3 regions of the Demequina sp. TMPB413 genome follow, and region 2 is predicted to be linked to each of the others. Evidence: predicted binding sites of a transcription regulator. Region 2 holds the regulator's gene; each other region holds the start of a gene.
What was found. Region 2 encodes HspR, which represses chaperone genes until heat shock. Its sites were predicted from a motif close to AAGTTGAGTCNNNNNGACTCAACTT; they were not measured.

Region 1 (6,117 bases), 660 kb from region 2:
AGGGACCATTGGGGTATGGTGTAACTGGCAGCACGACTGATTCTGGTTCAGTTAGTTGAGGTTCGAATCCTTGTACCCCAGCTGTGACCAAAGGCCCGCGCAAGCGGGCCTTTGTCGTATCTACGGTGGATTCCTTGAGCCGAGGGAGCACCATGGGCGCGATCAACCGCGAGTGGCACGAGGCACACCGCATGCCTCAGAAGGCCACCGACGACCAGCGCGGCGAGTGGCATAGCCAGCACGTCGAGGAGTGCGGTTGCCGCACGCCAAGCGCCAAGGAGCGCGAACTCATCGAGCGCTGGCGCTCCGCCCATCGCGCCACCTCCGAGTAGTTCGCCGCACTCGGCCCCGCCCGCCCCGGACAGTACGAACCGATCTCGCGAGCGACACGCCGCGCCCCGACGTCTGGACGTGGCGGTCGCGGCGTGTCGCGACCAGAAACGGTTCGGAGTGTCCGGTGGGCGGTGCGCCCGGGGCGGTTCGGAGTGGGCGGTGCGCCCGGGGCGGCTCGGAGTGTCCGGTGGGCCCTGGGTGGTTCGGAGTGTCCGGTGGGCCCGGGCGGTTCGGAGTGTGCGGGTGTGTGGCCGCGGCGTCGTCCCTACGTGCGCTCGACCCTCAGCGCTCCGTCTTCCCAGCCGACGGTGACCGCGTCTCCCTCGCCCAAACGCCCGTCCACAATCTCCTTGGCAAGCTCGTTGAGCACCCGCGTCTGGATGAGTCGCTTGAGGGGTCGCGCCCCAAACTGAGGGTCAAAACCGTCCACCGCAAGCGACTGCCGCATGTCAGGCGTGACCGTCAGCGCGATGTGCTTGGCCTCCTCGATGCGAGCGATCGCCTTGGCGAGCTCGGTGTCGACGATGGCCTCCATCGCGGAAGGCTCGATGCGGTCGAACACTACGACCTCGTCCAGACGGTTGAGGAACTCGGGGCGGAAGGACCGCTTGAGCACCTCGATGAGGTCGGCCTCAAGTGCGTCCCTGTGAACGCCATCCCACGCGAGCATGACGTCTGACCCGAGGTTCGAAGTCATCACGATGATGGTGTTGGTGAAGTTGACCGTGCGGCCCTTGCCGTCCGTGAGACGGCCATCGTCGAGCACCTGGAGGAGCGCGTTCCAGACGTCGGGGTGGGCCTTCTCGACCTCGTCAAAGAGCACGATGCTGTACGGGCGCCGCCGCACCGCCTCGGTCAACTGGCCGCCCTGGTCATAACCCACGTAACCAGGGGGAGAGCCGATGAGTCGACTCACCGAGTGAGACTCCATGTACTCGGACATGTCGATGCGGATCATGGCGCGCTCGTCGTCAAAAAGCTGCTCCGCGAGGGCGCGCGCTAGTTCGGTCTTGCCGACGCCGGTTGGGCCGAGGAACAGGAACGAACCGATGGGCCGGTGGGCATCGGACAAGCCGGCACGAGCGCGGCGGATGGCGTCGGAGACGGCCCTGATCGCGCGATCTTGGCCGATGACGCGCTCGTGCAGCCGGTCTTCGAGGTGCCCGAGTTTCGCCGACTCCTCCGTCAGCAGTTTCTCCACGGGCACGCCGGTCCACTTCGCGACAACGCCAGCGATGTCTTCTCCCGTCACCTCTTCTCGCAGCATGCGCTCTGCCGCAGGGATGGCATCCAACTCGGCCCGAGCGTCGGCGATCTCCTTGTCCGCTGCAGGAATCTCGCCGTAGCGAATGCGCCCGGCCTTTTCGAGTTCCCCGAGGCGCTCGGCTCGCTCCAACTCGCCGCGCAGGGCCTCGAGGCGTTCGGTCGCACCGGAGACGCGCACAATCAAGTCCTTCTCCCGTGCCCACCGCATGTTGAGGGCCTCCGATTCGTGGCGCAAGTGCTCGATATCCGCGTCGATCTCTTCGCGGCGCTCTTTCGCGGCAGGAGACTTGTCCTTGGCCACCTGGGTGCGCTCGATCTCGAGCTGCATGATCTTGCGCCTAATGCGGTCCAGGTCAATCGGCATCGAGTCCAGCTGCATCTTGAGCGCACTGGTGGCCTCGTCGATCAGGTCGACAGCCTTGTCTGGCAAGAAGCGATCGGAGATGTAGCGATCCGACAGGGTTGCGGCCGAGACGATCGCCTCGTCCGTGATCTTGACGCCGTGATGTACCTCGTACTTCTCCTGAAGGCCGCGCAAGATGGCGACCGTGTCGTCGAGGGAAGGCTCGCCCACGTACACGGGCTGGAAGCGCCGCTCCAACGCCGAGTCGGTCTCGATGTGCTCCCTGTACTCGTTGAGAGTGGTGGCCCCGATCATGCGCAGCTTTCCGCGCGCGAGCATCGGCTTGAGGATGTTGCCAGCGTCGACAGAGCCGTCGGCCTTTCCGGCGCCGACGATGGTGTGGAGTTCGTCGACGAACAAGACGACGCGTCCCTCGGCTTGCTCGACCTCGGCGAGGATCGCCTTGAGTCGTTCCTCGAACTGGCCGCGGTAGGCCGCGCCGGCGACGACGGAACTCATGGCGATCTCCACGACTCGTCGATCCTTGAGCGAGGAGGGGACATCGCCAGCGACGATGCGTTGCGCGAGGCCCTCGACGATGGCGGTCTTGCCGACGCCTGGCTCGCCAATCAAGACGGCGTTGTTCTTGGTGCGGCGAGTGAGAACCTGCATGACCCGGCGGATCTCTTCGTCTCGACCGATGACGGGGTCGAGGAGGCCTGCCTCGGCCAACGCGGTGAAGTCTTGACCGAACTGCTCGAGAGCGGTCGCCTGCTCTTCCTGAGTGGCTGATGGGGGTGTGGTGGTCATGGTGGGCTCCTCGTTCTGGTGCCATCCGAAAACTTGAGTGACAGCGACTCAAGTTTACATAAGCGAGCCGATGCTTGGCAAGAGTGCCGCCGAAATTGGGTGCGCATGCGCGGATTGGCGTTTGGCCGCGCGCATCCGGTACTCTTGTCTCTCGCGCCCGCCGTCGGTGGAGCGCAGCTAGGGCCCCGTTGTGTAGCGGCCTAGCACGCCGCCCTCTCAAGGCGGTAGCGCGGGTTCGAATCCCGTCGGGGCTACAAGAAACCTCTGCCATCGGCAGAGGTTTTCTGCGTGCTGGCCCCAGAAGTGGTGATCACCGACGCGCTCGCGCCGATAGGCAGGGTAGAGGGGCTGTGCCGAGGAGGTGACGTGACACTCAAGGAGTACTTTGCGTCCACCCTTGCCGCGGCACGAACTGGCTCCGCCTGGGCGTGGGAGTCGATCTACCACGACCTTGCTGGCCCAGTAGCGGGCTATCTTCGCGGAGCCGGCGCGCCCGACGTCGAGGACCTCGTGTCAGAGACATTCCTCAGCGTCGCGAAGGACATCCATCGCTTCGAAGGGGATGAGGATTCTTTTCGCGCCTGGGTATTCACTATTGCGCATCGGCGCATGCAGGACGCATGGCGGTCAAGGGGTCGGCAGGTTCCCGTGGCAGACGGCGACGCCGCCCAGGAGCACGCCGAACGCCGCTGGCTTGGCAATGTCGAGCACGAGGCGATGACGTCGATGTCGATGGTGGAAGTACACGCGATCATCGACCACCTCACCCAGGCCCAACGGGACGTCCTCCTGCTGCGCGTCGTTGGCGACCTCTCTGTGGCTCAAGCGGCCGAGGTGCTCGACACCTCCGAAGGTGCCGTGCGAGCGCTCCAGAACCGCGCATTGCGCGACCTGAGGAAAGAGCTTTCGGACGATGCGTAACAAAAACGAGTCGCCCAGCGATGACATAGGTGACATGGACAACAACACTTCGTTCTCGGAACGCGACATCGACGCCCTGGTGGCCGGTCGCGTCCCCCGCGACCCCGCGCTTGCTCCGCTCCACGGAGTGCTGGGTTCCATGAAGGCCACACTGGTGCTGGAGCCCGATCCGGCGCACGTCTCCGCCTTTGCAGCGCAGCTCGCGTCCGTTGCCGTCGCCTCGGCGAGCGGTGCCGTCGCGCCCGAGGCGCGCTTCGCTCCACGCACGCACGCACGCGGAGCGTGGCGGAGAAGGCTCTCCGCTGCAATCGCGGTATCGGCAGTGTCAGGGCTTGGGCTAGCAGGTGCGGCCGCCGCCAACGAGGCAGCGCCAGGCGACTTGCTCTACGGCGTTGACCAGGCTCTTGAGAGCGTGGGCCTGCTCGACGGTGGCACCTCCGAGCGCCTTGACGAAGCGCAGGTCTTGCTCGACGAAGGTTCCGTTGACGAGGCTCTTGAGCACGTGGTCTCCGCGCTCGAAGACGCTGGCGACGACGATTCCGCCACCGCGCTCCACCGCGCGGCACTCTCGGTGGCCTCGCAATCCTCTGGCGATGACGTGCGCGCACAGGTGGCGACGATGCTCCAGTGGATGGCGGGGGAGGAAACGCGCGGCAAGGAGTTTGGCGCGGCCGTCAGCGAGTTCGCACGCACCATTGCGGGCAAGGCGCCTGAGGTGCCCGGCAACAACGGCACGGCGCCCGAGACGCCAGGCAACAACGGCACGGCGCCCGAGACGCCAGGCAACAACGGCACGGCGCCCGAGACGCCAGGCAACAACGGCGCGACGCCCGAGACGCCAGGCAACAACGGCGCGACGCCCGAGACGCCAGGCAACAACGGCAAGGCGCCCGAGACGCCAGGCAACAACGGCAAGGCGCCCGAGACGCCAGGCAACAACGGCAAGGCGCCCGCAACGCCGGGCGCCCAGGGCAAGGGCAAGCCCTAAGCGAGGTCCTCGAGCGTCGCGAGACGTGCCCGCCACGCGTGCACCAAGTCAGCGGGCGGCACGCCGCACGATGGGTCTTCGGCGTCCATGCGTGGTCGCCTGCTCGCGACAAAGCGATAGACCGCGTCCCGCCAGGGCGGGGGCACGATGCGCATCGCCGCGGCGGCCCTCCAGGGCCACGGCACACCGCGCGCGACGGCGATTACCGCGTCAGATTGCACGTGAGCGCGGCCATCCCACACCAGCAATGTCGACGCGGTGATCTCGGGGGCCAAGCCGGCCTTGGCGACCACGGCAGCGCCCACCTCGCCAGCCGAGCCCGCGAGGAGGAATCTTTCATGGGTGTCGTGACGCACCAACCACGCGACAAATCCGTTGCACAGCGCGCACTCGCCATCGAAGACAACGATGGCGCGGGTTGTGCTCACGCCGTCAGCGTACGGCGCCGCCAGGAAAGGCGAGTTCACGCAGGCCCTCGCCCCAGTGTTCTGCGCGTGTCAGCTCGCCCTCTTTGAGCATGCTGCCGGACGCGTGAAGCGCGCCGTAGTTGCCCACCAGGAAGCCCTCGCCGCGTGTGGCGAGTTGGCAGCCCTTCTCCACCAAGAGCCGCTCGATCGTGGTGGTGCCGCCGCGCCCCACGAATCCCGAGACGCGCGTGTCAAACGCAGCGGCCAGCAGCGTCGTCGCTGGCATAGCCGCAAGCCAGTCGCGTAGGAGGGGTTGGTCGAGGTCGGCCGGAATGTCTCCAGGGCCTAGCTGACGTCGCGCGACGCCCGTAAGGGACTGCTTCGTGGGTAGCGTCATGGCGTGCACGGGGGATCCCACCACCAGGAGGTCGAGTCCCACCACATCCTGAGGGGATGCCTCGCCGGTGTGAGCGACGCGTGTGGACGGCCCGATTCCTACGGCGATCGCGCGCGCTACCGCGGCCGTATTTCCCCACAGGGACTCGTAGAGCACCATTGCATCCACACCACAGGTCTATACCGGCGCGGGTATGTGGCGGCAGGACCATGGTCCGTTTGTGACAAGGTCGTCACGCGCCAGTCAGGCGCGGGAGGCGAGGAATCGACCCCAGTCCTTTGCGCGTTCGATCTCGCCCTCGCGCAGCATGCTGGCTGGCGCCTTCACGTTCTTCTGATTGACGATGTAGAAGCCCTGAGCCTTGTCGGCGATGCGATAGCCCCGTTGCGCGAGTGCCTTCTCGATACGGCTCGCGCCGCCATGACCGAGGGGTCCTCGCACGCGTGTGTCGAAGGCCGCGGCCACTGCCGAGCTGTGGGGGAGTCCTTCGAGCCAGGTCTTGAGAGGCGGTTGAGAGACATCGGGCGGGATGTCGCCCGGCGCGAGCGACTTTTCGGCGACTGACTTCTTGGTGGATTCGGTGGGCAGGCTGAAGGCGTGAACTGGGGCGCCAGCCACGAGCAGGGTGGCGGCGGCTGCCTCCGCCGGATCG
Region 2 (6,117 bases):
GAGGTGGGTAAGGACGAGGACGAGTTCTCCACCATCCAGGTGCGTGCCACGGCGGGCGACAACCGCCTCGGCGGCGACGACTGGGACCAGCGCATCGTCGACTTCCTGGTGAAGGAAGTCAAGAACTCGGAGGGTGTTGACCTGTCAAAGGACAAGTCAGCCCTGCAGCGCCTCCGCGAGGCCGCTGAGCAGGCCAAGAAGGAACTCAGCTCCGCTCAGCAGACCACCATCTCGCTGCAGTACCTCAGCATCGGCGAGAACGGCCCCGTCCACCTGGACACCAAGCTCACCCGCTCCAAGTTCCAGGACATGACCAAGGACCTGCTCGAGCGCACGAAGGCGCCGTTCAACCAGGTCATCAAGGACGCGGGCATCAAGCTCGCAGACATCGACCACGTGGTGATGGTCGGCGGCTCGACCCGTATGCCGGCCGTGACCGACGTGGTCAAGGAACTCACCGGCGGCCAGGAGCCCAACAAGGGCGTCAACCCTGATGAGGTCGTTGCCGTTGGCGCAGCCCTCCAGGCCGGCGTCATCAAGGGCGAACGCAAGGACGTCCTGCTGATCGACGTCACCCCCCTCAGCCTCGGCATCGAGACCAAGGGCGGCGTGATGACCACGCTGATCGAGCGCAACACCGCGATCCCCACCAAGTCCTCCGAGGTGTTCTCCACCGCGGATGACAACCAGCCGTCGGTGATGATCCAGGTGTTCCAGGGCGAGCGCCAGTTCGCCAGGGACAACAAGTTGCTCGGCACCTTCGAGCTGGGCGGCATTGCCCCGGCCCCCCGCGGAGTGCCCCAGATCGAGGTCACGTTCGACATCGACGCCAATGGCATCGTGCACGTCCATGCCAAGGACCGCGGCACCGGCAAGGAGTCCTCGATCACCGTCACGGGCGGCTCTGCATTGTCGAAGGAAGACATCGACCGCATGGTCAAGGATGCCGAGGAGCACGAGGCCGAGGACAAGAAGCGCCGCGAGGAGGCAGAGACCCGCAACAATGCGGAGAACTTCGCCTACTCGACGGAGAAGATCCTGTCCGACAACGAGGACAAGGTTCCCGCCGAAGTGGCCGACGAGGTCAAGGAGGCTATCGCCGAGGTCCGCAAGGCCCTCGAGGGCGAGGACACCGACGCGGTGAAGACCGCGCACGACGACCTCGTCGCCAAGGCCCAGCGCATCGGCGAGGCCATCTACAAGGCCGAACAAGAGGCCGGTGGCGAGCCCGGCGCTGACGCCCCAGCTGGCGAGTCTGCTTCCTCCGATGACGACGTCGTTGACGCCGAGATCGTTGACGACGAGGACGACACGAAGTAGTCCAGAACTACAGCGCACAGTTGGCGGCGGGCGGGGAAGTCCGCTCGCCGCCACAGTGCATGGAAGGACGTCATGGAAGACAACACAGGGTACTCAACGCCAGACGACGACGGCGCGGACGACGCCTTGGCTGAGGCCGAGCAGATCATCGACGACGCCGCGACGGACGAGGGCAAGAAGGACGACTTTGACGCCGATGAGGCGGGCGCCGACGACGCGCTCACCCAGGCGGAGGTGAAGGCCGCAGAGCACTTGGCCGACCTCCAGCGCCTCCAAGCGGAGTACGTGAACTATCGCAAGCGCGTCGATCGCGACCGCCTCGCCATCGGGGACGTCGCGACGGCCAAGGTGCTCGAAGCGCTCTTGCCAGTTCTCGACGACATTGCCGCGGCACGCCAACACGGCGACCTCGCGGAGGGGCCCTTCGCGTCCATCGCGGAGAAGCTCGAAGAGGCCCTCGGCCGCTTCGGATGGTCAAGCTTCGGCGCTGAGGGCGAGACTTTCGACCCTGCGCTCCACGAGGCGCTCATGTCACAGCCAAGCGCCGACGTCAGCGAACCGACGGTGCAGCACGTCGCCCAACCGGGCCACCGCCTCGGCGAACGCGTGGTGCGAGCCGCACGCGTGATCGTCGCCCAGCCAGCAGACGACTAACCACCCCGCAGCATCGGACAAGAAAGGAGGCAAGCCGTGACAAGCCAAGACTGGTTCAACAAGGACTTCTACGCGACGCTTGGCGTGCCGAAGGATGCCTCCGCCACCGACATCAAGAAGGCCTACCGCAAGCTCGCGCGCGACCTCCACCCCGACCGCCATCCCAATGACGCGTCGGCCGAGAAGCGCTTCAAAGAGGTCGGCGAGGCCTATGGCGTGCTATCCGATGCCGAACAGCGCCAGCAGTACGACGCTATTCGCGCCATGGGCGGGGGCGCTCGCTTCCAGGCGGGCGGCCCAGGCGGCGGTCAGGGCTTCGAAGACGTGTTCGGCGGCATGTTCGGGGGCGGGCCGACGCGCGGCCAGGGCTTCGAGGACATCCTTGGCGGCCTGTTCGGCGGTCGCGGCCGCGGACCCCAGCGCGGAGCCGACCTCGCAGCGGCGACCGAGGTGACGTTCAGGCAAGCGACTCAAGGCGCGACAGTCACGCTCGGCATCGACGGTCAACGCGTCTCGACACGACTTCCGGTGGGCGTCGCTGACGGACAGAAGATTCGGATCCGCGGCAAGGGTCGCCCCGGTGCTGGCGGCGGCCCAGCGGGAGACGTGATCCTGACCGTGCATGTGGGCAAGCACCCCGTCTTCACGGCCGACGGCCGCAACCTCCGCATGAATCTCCCCGTGTCCTTCGACGAGGCCGTCCTGGGTGCGACCGTCGAGGTGCCGACGCTGACGGGGGAACGTGTCAAGGTGAAGATCGCACCGGGCACGTCGTCTGGAGCGACGCTACGCGTCAAGGGCAAGGGGCTGGTGGCCAAGGACGGCGTGGGCGACTTGCTGGTGCGCGTCGAAGTGGCGGTGCCCTCAAAGCTCTCGAAGGCCGCCAAAGAGGCACTCCAGGCGTTTGCCCTCGAGACGGCAGCAGACGACCCGCGGGCACGCTTGTACGACGACGCGGCCAAGTAGAACCCTAGCCTGGGCAATGAGGCCCGACGGAAAGGAGGAGTCATGGAGCAACCGGACGTAGACGAACCCGTGTTCCTGATTTCCGCCGCGGCTGAACTCGCCGGGATGCACGCCCAGACCCTGCGCCAGTACGACAGGCTCGGGCTGGTGGTGCCCCGGCGTCGTCCCGGCGGAGGCCGCCGCTACTCCTTGCGCGACGTCGCGACGCTGCGCGAGGTACAACGCATGAGCCAAAAAGAGGGCATCAACCTGGCTGGCATCGCGCGCATCCTGACGCTCAGCAAGCGGGTCGAGCGGCTGGAAGCAGAGGTCGAACGGCTGCGGCCCCGTGCGGATCTCGGCTCGCGTGTCTTCACCACGGGACCTTCGGGAAACGTCGTCATCGTGGAACGCGGTCAACGCGGCCGACGGGACGAAGGCCGCGGCCTGGTCGTCTGGCGAGGCCGTTCCTCCTAACGCGAGGGGCTAGTCGGCCACGGGCGACGCGCGAAGGCCGAGAGCGCTGTCCAGCATTTCGTCTTGAGACGCGCTCCTGTGGACCGCGAGCCAGGCCTCGAGTTCTGCCGCTGGGCACGGACGCGACCAGTAGTACCCCTGCGCGGTGTCGCAACCAAGGTCTTTGAGTGCCTGGGCGACGTCGGCGTGTTCAACCCCCTCCGCCGTCACGGTCAGACCGAGCGCGTGCGCCAGGTCGATCGTCGACTTCACGATGTACGAGGATCGGTCGCTGAGCAGGAGCGGCTCGATGAAGGACCTGTCGATCTTTACCTCATCGACCACGAGTTCGTGAAGGTAGATCAGCGACGAGTAGCCCGTCCCGTAGTCATCGATTGCCGTCCTGATGCCCAGAGCCCGCAGCCCTTCGAGGACGCTACGAGCGCGTTGGCGCCCCCTCAAGAGGGCCTCCTCGGTGATCTCGACCTGGATCGCAGACCCCGGCAGGTCATGCGTGGCGAGGAACTGGGCGGCCTTCGCTGGCAATCCTTCGTCAAGAAGTGCCGTGGACGGCAAATTGATGGCGATCGGCAGTTCGAGCCCGCTTCGGCGCCATGCCGATGCCTGATCGGCGGCGATCTCCAACACGGCTCTGGTCACCATGCCCATCAGCCCTGCACGTACCGCTAGGGGCAAGAAGTCTCCGGGGTACACCAAGCCGCTAGCGGGCCTGGCCCAGCGCACCAGGGCCTCGACACCTTCGACCCCTCCATCGGCGAGTGCGATCTTGGGCTGATAGTGGAGCACGAGTTCGCCCGCAAGGATCCCTTGCCGCAGTTCTGCGACTCGTTGAAGGTGATCCTCGCCAGCCAGGTCAACCGCGGGATCGAAGGAGGCGACCCCTCCGCGGTCAGCCTTCGCGCGGTACATCGCGATATCGGCCCTGCGGAGAAGCGTGGAGAGTTGGTCGCCGTCGATCGGGGCGATCGCGAGGCCAATGCTCGCGTGCATCGTGACCCGCGTGCCGTCCACGTCGATCGGGCGAGCGAGCGACGTGCAGAGCCGGCGGGCGTACTTCACCGCCTCATCGGCGTCGGCGCCCGGAATGAGGACTGCGAATTCGTCACCGCCCAGCCTGCCCACCAAAGTGCCAGCAGGCGCCCGCTCGGCGACAAGTCGCTGAGTGACGTGGCGGAGGACCCTGTCCCCAGCGTCGTGCCCCAAACTGTCGTTCACGTCCTTGAAGCCGTCCAAGTCGGCGTGGAGAAGAGCAGCGCACATCCCAGCGTCGAGATCGCGCAGCGCGCCCTCAGCCGCCACGGTGAAGCCGCGTCGGTTCGCGAGGCCGGTGAGCTCGTCGGTGGTGGCGTCCTTGCGCGCGTCCATCATGAGCACGGTGTGTCGCACGGTGGTGTTGAGCCGGTGAAGGACTCCCAGCAATGCAGCGACCGCCAGCACGACCGTGAGGAGCGGAATGTTGCGCGCGTTGCCAAACGCGAGGGTCGCAGTGGCCGCGATCAGGCTGGCGCCGGGGACGATCATGAGGCCTCTTGTGCCTGGCATCTGATCGCCCGTCGACGAAGGCGAGAGCCACGCCCCCACGGCAAGCAGGATGTTGCTCAGCGGCCACAACGCGTCGAGCACCGTTCCTTCCAGGTAGGAGTCGCTCGCGACGAGGTTCCAATACCCGAGGTCGGCGATGGCTGACACGCCCATGGCGGCGCCCATCCACACCAGAGCGCGGGCGCGACGCACGCCCACCAGCGTGATGCCGAGTGCCGCGATGAGGAGTACCGCCGTGTCTCCGAGCGGATACGCGGCGCCGACGATCACGGTGAGAGGGCCGCCCGTGAGAGTTCCCGTCAGCGGCGCCAGGAAGACGGCGCCGACGAGCGCCCCGACGGCAACCGCCAATATCGAACCGTCCCACCACACCACAGAAGGAACGTCGCGCGCGCGGCGCCGTACGAAAGCGACGACGCCGGCGATGATCAGCGGGTAATAGGCAAGGTAGAAGGCATCGGCGAGTGAGGGAAACGGCTCCGCGTCCGAGCCAGAGGTGATCGCCGAGTAGACGGCGTCCCCAATGGACGACACGATCATCGCCAATCCGAGCGAGAGCCACGCAAACCGATCGGTGTGGGATGTGGCGGCTCGGGCAAGGACGGCCACCCCTGCACCAATCATCAGTGTCAAATACAGGGTGACGTCGCGGCCAGGGTAGTCCCCTGGCCCCCAGGTGAGGAGCAATGCGAACAAGACCAGCCAACCAGACGCCAAGAGTGCGAGCGAGACAGGCGCAACGTAGCGACCAACGGGTCGGAGGGCATGCCGCCTCACGCCGTCGAGAGAGGCAAGAACGCGGTTCACAGCCTTCTCATCGTCCCGGGCGGATGCGCGGTGAGTCGACTGTGACAAAGTGGTCGCACAAACTGGAGATGATGGCAGCCTGACTAGTCGCTGATCTCCACCGTCTTGAGGCGGGAGGCGTGGCCAGAGGTGATACGGACGTCCCGTTTGCGCAGCCCCCAATGCTCTGCGAGCGCCGCGACGACGCCGTCGTTCGCTTGGCCGTCCACGGCACGCTCCCGTACAAAAACGGTGAGCAGGCCGTCGGCTCCGACCTGAACCAGCGGGCCCTTCTTCGAGCCCGGCTTCACGTGGACGCGGTACCTGGTCACACGACCACGGTACCGGCGCCTCCCGTCGGCAGGGCATTTGTCGGACGTCCGTCGTACTGTG
Region 3 (6,117 bases), 520 kb from region 2:
CGTCGGCCGCGAGTGACTGCAGCAACTCCATCAAGTGCAGGCGCTGGCGAGGATCCATGCCGTTGAAGGGCTCGTCAAGCAACAACACCTTGGGGTCGTGAACCAGCGCGGTCGCCATCTTGATGCGCTGCTTCATGCCCTTGGAGTAGCCGGAGATGTCGCGATCCTTCGCGTCAACCATGTCGACTTGCTCCACGGCGGCGCGTGCGGCGCCGACAGGGTCGGCCAGGCCGTGCAGGCGCGCGTTGGCGAGCACAAACTCCCAGCCGGTCACCATGTCGTACATGGCCTCGGTCTCCGGAACAAGACCGATCGAGCGGTACGCCTCCGTGTTGCGCCACACCGGCTCGCCGTCGAGAGTCACCGTGCCAGACGAGGGCGGCAGGAAGCCTCCCATCATCGAGATCAGGGTGGACTTGCCAGCGCCGTTTGGCCCCAGCAGGCCCGTGACCCCTGGTCCGACCGTCATCGTGACGTCGTTGACCGCGACCACGTCGCCATACCACCGCGACACCCCGCTCAACTGGAGCGTGCTCATGCGACACCGACCTTCTTGTAGCGGCGCAGCAGCAAGCCGATGCCCCCGGCAACGATCAGGGTGGCGGCCGCAGTAAAGGCCAAGCCACCCGTGACTCCCAAGTCAACTTCTCGCCCAAACGCCGACTCCACTCCGAACCAGGAGACGGCGATGGAGTCCACCAGGGCAAAGGGATCGAGCGCTCCCAGGTAGGCGCCGAGCGTCTCGCTGCCGTTGTCGATCAGCAGCAGGGCGACCACCGCGGCGAAGCCGCTGATGACCACGAGCACCGTGATGATGGCCGCCACGCCCAGTCCCCTGCGCGGAGTAAACGCGGCGAGCACCAGGCCGATAGCGGCGAGCACGAGCGAGAGGAGAATCGCCACGACCAGGCCCTGCAAGAACCCAGTGATCTGGGCACCGACCGGCAGTTTGGCCAGCAGGGCGCCGATGAAGAGCAACACCTCGGATGCCGCGAGCACCGCGAACATGGCCAGCGCAAGGCCAGCAAACTTCGCCAGGACGTAGTCGTTGCGCCGCATCGGCCGCGACAGATACAGCGGCATGACGCCGTGGCGCAAGTCGCGCGAGACGCAGTACGGGGCTCTGCTCGCAACGAACAGTGACACCACAAAGGACATCTGCGGCAGGTATGCGGTGTAGGACATCGGCAACTCGTCGAGGCCCAGCAGCACCGCGATGAGCGCGAAGATCAGCGGTGGCGCCAGCATGATGCCCACGAGGATCCACGGCATGATCTTGGCCTTCGCGGGACGCCCGAAGCCGAACACTCCCCTGAATGTCTCGACTAGGAGGGACCTGACGATCCACCCGCGGCCAAGGCGAGGTCCGTCGTAGTGACGGAAGCCGATGTCGTGAATGACTGTCTGCGACTGGGCGTCGGCGGTGGTGGCGTGTGGCGCCTTGTTGTCAGCCATGGAGCGCCTCCTGCTGGGTCGCGAACATCTCTGAGAGGTGGTGGCGGCCGTGCTGCATCCTGATCAAGCCAACCTCGAGGTCGGCGACGGCACCGCGCACGTCATCGAGCACTCGTTCGTCGTCGATCGCCACCGCAAAACTGTTGGGCTGGCCGCCCGTCGTGACCGTGGCGCCTGCAGCCTTGAGCCGCTCAACTACCTCCGGCCCCTTGTCGGTCACCTCGACCAGCACGACGCCGCTGAACTCCGTCGCCGCGGCAGTGGAGGTCGAGTGCTGGAGCACGCCGCCCTCGATCGACACGATGTGGTCCGCGATCCGTTCCAGCTCGCCGAGCAGGTGCGATGTGACCACCACTGAGATATCGAAGTCGGTGCTGATGCGTCTGATGAGGCCGAGCATGTCATCGCGACCGGCGGGGTCGAGGCCGTTGGTGGGCTCGTCCAGCAGGACCAACTTGGGATCGTGCACGAGCGCCTGGGCTAGTTTCACGCGCTGGCGCATTCCGGTCGAGTAGCCGCCGATGGGGCGGTAACGCTCCTCGTAAAGTCCCACGTGGCGCAGAGTGTCCGCGGTGCGCTCGCGCGCCACGTCCGTCGGCAGTCCCGACATGCGTGCCATGTGCACGATGAACTCCGTTGCGGAGACATCAGGGGGCAGGCACTCGCTCTCCGGCATGTAGCCGACGATCTCGCGGATTTTGACGCCGTCGGTGAGGCAGTTCATCCCGAGGATACTGGCCGTGCCTGAGGTGGGCGGCAGCAAGCCCAACAGGATCTTGATGAGGGTCGACTTGCCGGCGCCGTTCGCGCCGACGAGGCCGACCACTCCTGACGGCATCTCGACGGTGAGCTGCGACAGCGCGGTCACGGGGCCGAAGACCCTCGTGAGGCCTTGCGTGGCAATAGCGGGCATGCACCGAACCTACAGTCAGGGCTTCCGCTGTCGCTTCGTCCTCCGGTATGACATCGCCCCTGAGTCCGGCTCAGGGCCCTCCCCTAGTGGCTCAATTCGTACCGCTCCCCGCACCCAACCCTCGCAAATGGCTCAATCCGTACCGCTCCCCGCACCCAACCCTCGCAAATGGCTCAATCCGTACCGCTCTCCGCACCCAACCCTCGCAAATGGCTTGATCCGTACCGTCCCCGGCGCCCACCCCCTCCGACGACTCAATCTCTACCCACCAGCGTCGGCCGCGGTACAAATCAAGCCACTGGCTGGCCGCCGCCGCGAGATCCGGTACGGATCGAGCCATTTGCACCATGGTGCTCCGAGATCCGGTACGGATCGAGCCACTTGTGCCGTGGAGCGGCGAAATCCGGTACGGATTGAGCCATTTGTGGGTGGGTTGTCCTCCCTGCGCGAAAAGTCGATCGGCAGACTTGAGTGTAAGCCGCTCAAGTCGTAACATGAGTGTCATGAACTCAACTTTGAACCCGGGCCGGTCGGGTGGCCGGTCCGCATCACCAACTGCAAGGAGGATCATCATGAGACGAGAACTCGTCCGCAACGGAATCCCGGCCGCGGCGCCCTGGAACGACGACTTCCAGCGCATCGTCAGAAGCTTCATCGGCGATGCCGACGCTTCCCTCGCCGGCGCCTTCAGCCCCGCGCTCGACGTCGAGGAGACAGAAGACGGCTTCACACTGCACGTGGAGTTGCCCGGTGTCCCTGCCGAGAACGTCGACGTTTCCATCGAGGAGAACGTCCTGACGATCTCTGGCTCCCGCGACTTCTACGAGGACAAGGACGCCGACAAGTTCCGACGCGTAGAGCGCCGCTTTGGCACGTTCCACCGCGCCGTCCGACTCCCTGACAGGGTCGACCCAGCTGGCATCAAGGCCGCCTTCAAGGACGGACTGCTGACCGTGTCGGTGCCCAAGGCCGAGTCGGCCAAGCCGCGCCGCATCGAAGTGACGACGGACTAACTGTGGCGGAACGCCGCGCGCCTCGACGCGTCGGCGCCACCGCCACACAAAGGGCCGGGCGCTCTTGCGCCCGGCCTTTTGCTTGCCTCAAGCGTCGAGGGCGTCGTGCGTGACGCGACCGCCAAGCAAGGTGAGCGCGACCGGCATATCTCGCAACTGCGTCACGTCTGATGTCGAAGGATCGGCTTCGATGACGGCGACATCCGCTCGAACCCCTGGCGCCAGCGTCGGCGAGGCCCAAGAAGCCCTCAGCGCCGTGCCGATGTCGAGCGCGTTCCCCGGTTCCCAGGCTGGCTGCTCGTCTCGAGTGCGGTGCACGGCAGCAGATATTCCGAGCCATGGATCGAGCGGAGCGACAGGTGCATCAGAGCCGAGGCGAAGACTCACTCCCGCCCTGGCGAAGTCGCCGTAAGGGAAAGCTCGGTGAGTGCGCCCGCTCCACATCACATCCATGACTTCGCGGTCGTCCAAGAGATGCTCCGGATGAATGCCCGCGGCGACGCCGAGCGCCGCCATGCGCGCCACGTCCTGCTCCCTCACCATTTGCGCGTGCTCGATCGAACCGCCGACGCCACTGGCGGCGAAGGCATCGAGCGCCTCCGAGACGGCGCGGTCGCCGATGGCGTGCAAAGCGACGTCAAAGCCCACTTCGCGAGCATCGGCAAGGATGCGTTCGAGGTCCCCGCGAGCCTGAGCGGCGTGTCCAAAGTCGGAGGTGCCCGGATAGGAGTCGAAGCACCAGGCCGTCCGCGTGTTGAGCGCGCCGTCGGCGAAGACCTTGAGGGGGCCGACGGTGACCTGACCCTTGGTGCCGGGGACCCGCTTGCCCGTTCGCTCGCCACGGGCGAGGGACTCCGCGAGGTGGCGCGGGTACACGCCGGCGATCACTCTCAGCGCGCGGATGCCCGACGTGATCCTGCTGGCCCAGACCAACGGATTGTCCGCCATCTCCAAGTCCATGATGCCCGTCACGCCCCGGCTAGCGGCCGCGTTCGCCGCGTCCGACACCAAGACCTCAATGCGACGAGGGTCCGCCATCTCTTCTGCCTCGAGCGCCATCTCCAGCTCGAAGGCTGCGTTCTCTCGCAAGAGGCCGGCGGGCACTCCGTAGCGCTCCCCCGCTGCCGTGTTGATCCACACGGAGTGAAGGTCGTGGCTGATCAGCACAATGGGTCGCCCGTATTGACCCACGTGAACGGCCACCTCATCGAGCATCGCGGCAGTGGGAGGCTCCGGCCACAAGGCATCCTGATACCCGCTGCCCACGAGCGGTTCGACGTCCGCAAGGCTCAGCACTGGGTGATCGACGAGCGCGCCTCTGACCACGTCGACGACGTCGTCAGCGGACTTCGCGCCCGCAAGGCTCACGCGCCCGCGATGCTTGGCCCACATCGTGAAGTGGACGTGGTGATCCATAAGCCCCGGCATGATCCACCGGCCGTCAAGGTCAATGACCCTCGCACCCTTTGGCGGCTGCGCACCCGTCGCCTCGATAGACGCGATGCGACCTTCAGTGCCGATGTTGACGTCGACGAGTTCAGGGGCCGCCCCTTCGCGTGGAACGGCAGGATCTTCCCAAAGACGCGCTCCGACGAGCGTGATCGGTGGTGGCTTCATGACGCAAGGCTAGGGGCGGACGCGCTACTGCACGCGCCCCAAAAACGCGGCCGTCAGACTCCGGCTTGGGCTGGCGCCGGGGTGGCAACCACGCGCGCATATGCGGAGCGCACCACGGCATACGCGCCGACGGCGTAGACGGTGCCTGCGGCAGCGTCGAGCAGGTAGTGGTTGGCTGTCCCCATCACCACAAAAGTGGTGGTGAGTGGGTAGAGCCATGCGGCGTACCACCAGCGACTCTTGGTGGTCATCACGACAGCAAGGGCACACCACACGGCCCAGCCAACGTGAAGGCTGGGCATCGCGGCGTAGAGATTGGCAAGCCCCGTCACGCTCTCTTGGCCTGCAAAGAGCACAGGATTGGCATGCATGGTGTCCACCGCACCGTTGAGCGCGAAGCGCGGCGGTGCGAGTGGGAACAACCAGTACGTTGCGAGGCCAGCCACCATCAGCACAGCGAGAGACGTACGTAGAGCGCCATAGTTCTCGCGGCGCCTATGCCACAACCACAGCAAAATGCCAGCGGTGACGACCATGTGCGTGATCTGGTACCAAAGGCTGGCGAAGTCTGCGAGCCATTGATTTCTGACGAACATCTGGTTGAGCGCGAGCTCCATGTCGAGGCCAGCGGCGCGCTGAACGCGCTCCACCAGATCGGCATTGTTCATGGCGAGGGAGACGCGGTCAGGAGAGGCGGAACGCATGACGGAGTACAAGTAGTACAGGCCGATGATCAGGCCGATCTCAGTCATCCATGGCCGGTGCCTGCGCCACCATCCCGGCCGCGCGGCACCTGCCGTGCCGTCCGTCGAAAGGGTGAGATCGCTGAGGTCGTCGGAGGACCGCTGCGGCTCGAAGGCCGGTCGGTTCGCGTCGTGACTCATAGATCCCCCACTCTAGTTGCCTGACGGCTCGGCAGTCAGGATGTGTGTGTCGAAGGTATGTGCCGGGCAGGATCCCGTGCGAAGGCTTGGTGCGGACGGAACGCGCCTGGTCAGCTCAGGCAGAAGAACGGACCACAAGTTCGGTCGGAAGCAACGTCAACCGCGGATGGTCCTCGATCCCGTTGAGCACATCCATGAGGATGCTCGCGATCGTGACACCCATCGATTCCGAGGG

Region 1: the regulator HspR is predicted to act here: its motif matches at 2,783-2,807, upstream of LGT36_RS02475 (ATP-dependent Clp protease ATP-binding subunit).
Region 3: the regulator HspR is predicted to act here: its motif matches at 2,833-2,857, upstream of LGT36_RS01780 (Hsp20/alpha crystallin family protein).

The regions. Positions count from the first base shown of each region.
Region 1 covers NZ_CP096184.1:525,193-531,309, forward strand. The annotation lists tRNA gene LGT36_RS02465 (tRNA-Gln) at 10-81, shown strand; gene LGT36_RS02470 (hypothetical protein) at 153-332, shown strand; gene LGT36_RS02475 (ATP-dependent Clp protease ATP-binding subunit) at 599-2,752, opposite strand; tRNA gene LGT36_RS02480 (tRNA-Glu) at 2,934-3,006, shown strand; gene LGT36_RS02485 (RNA polymerase sigma factor) at 3,119-3,673, shown strand; gene LGT36_RS02490 (hypothetical protein) at 3,708-4,661, shown strand; gene LGT36_RS02495 (thiol-disulfide oxidoreductase DCC family protein) at 4,658-5,089, opposite strand; gene LGT36_RS02500 (hypothetical protein) at 5,094-5,633, opposite strand; gene LGT36_RS02505 (flavodoxin family protein) at 5,709-6,117, opposite strand, start outside.
Region 2 covers NZ_CP096184.1:2,785,930-2,792,046, reverse strand. The annotation lists gene dnaK (molecular chaperone DnaK) at 1-1,320, shown strand, start outside; gene grpE (nucleotide exchange factor GrpE) at 1,393-1,974, shown strand; gene LGT36_RS13510 (DnaJ C-terminal domain-containing protein) at 2,011-2,940, shown strand; gene LGT36_RS13505 (heat shock protein transcriptional repressor HspR) at 2,983-3,396, shown strand; gene LGT36_RS13500 (bifunctional diguanylate cyclase/phosphodiesterase) at 3,406-5,745, opposite strand; gene LGT36_RS13495 (DUF167 domain-containing protein) at 5,829-6,056, opposite strand.
Region 3 covers NZ_CP096184.1:388,632-394,748, reverse strand. The annotation lists gene LGT36_RS01795 (ABC transporter ATP-binding protein) at 1-538, opposite strand, end outside; gene LGT36_RS01790 (ABC transporter permease) at 535-1,455, opposite strand; gene LGT36_RS01785 (ABC transporter ATP-binding protein) at 1,448-2,368, opposite strand; gene LGT36_RS01780 (Hsp20/alpha crystallin family protein) at 2,941-3,381, shown strand; gene LGT36_RS01775 (amidohydrolase) at 3,469-4,998, opposite strand; gene LGT36_RS01770 (phosphatase PAP2 family protein) at 5,052-5,882, opposite strand; gene LGT36_RS01765 (LacI family DNA-binding transcriptional regulator) at 5,998-6,117, opposite strand, start outside.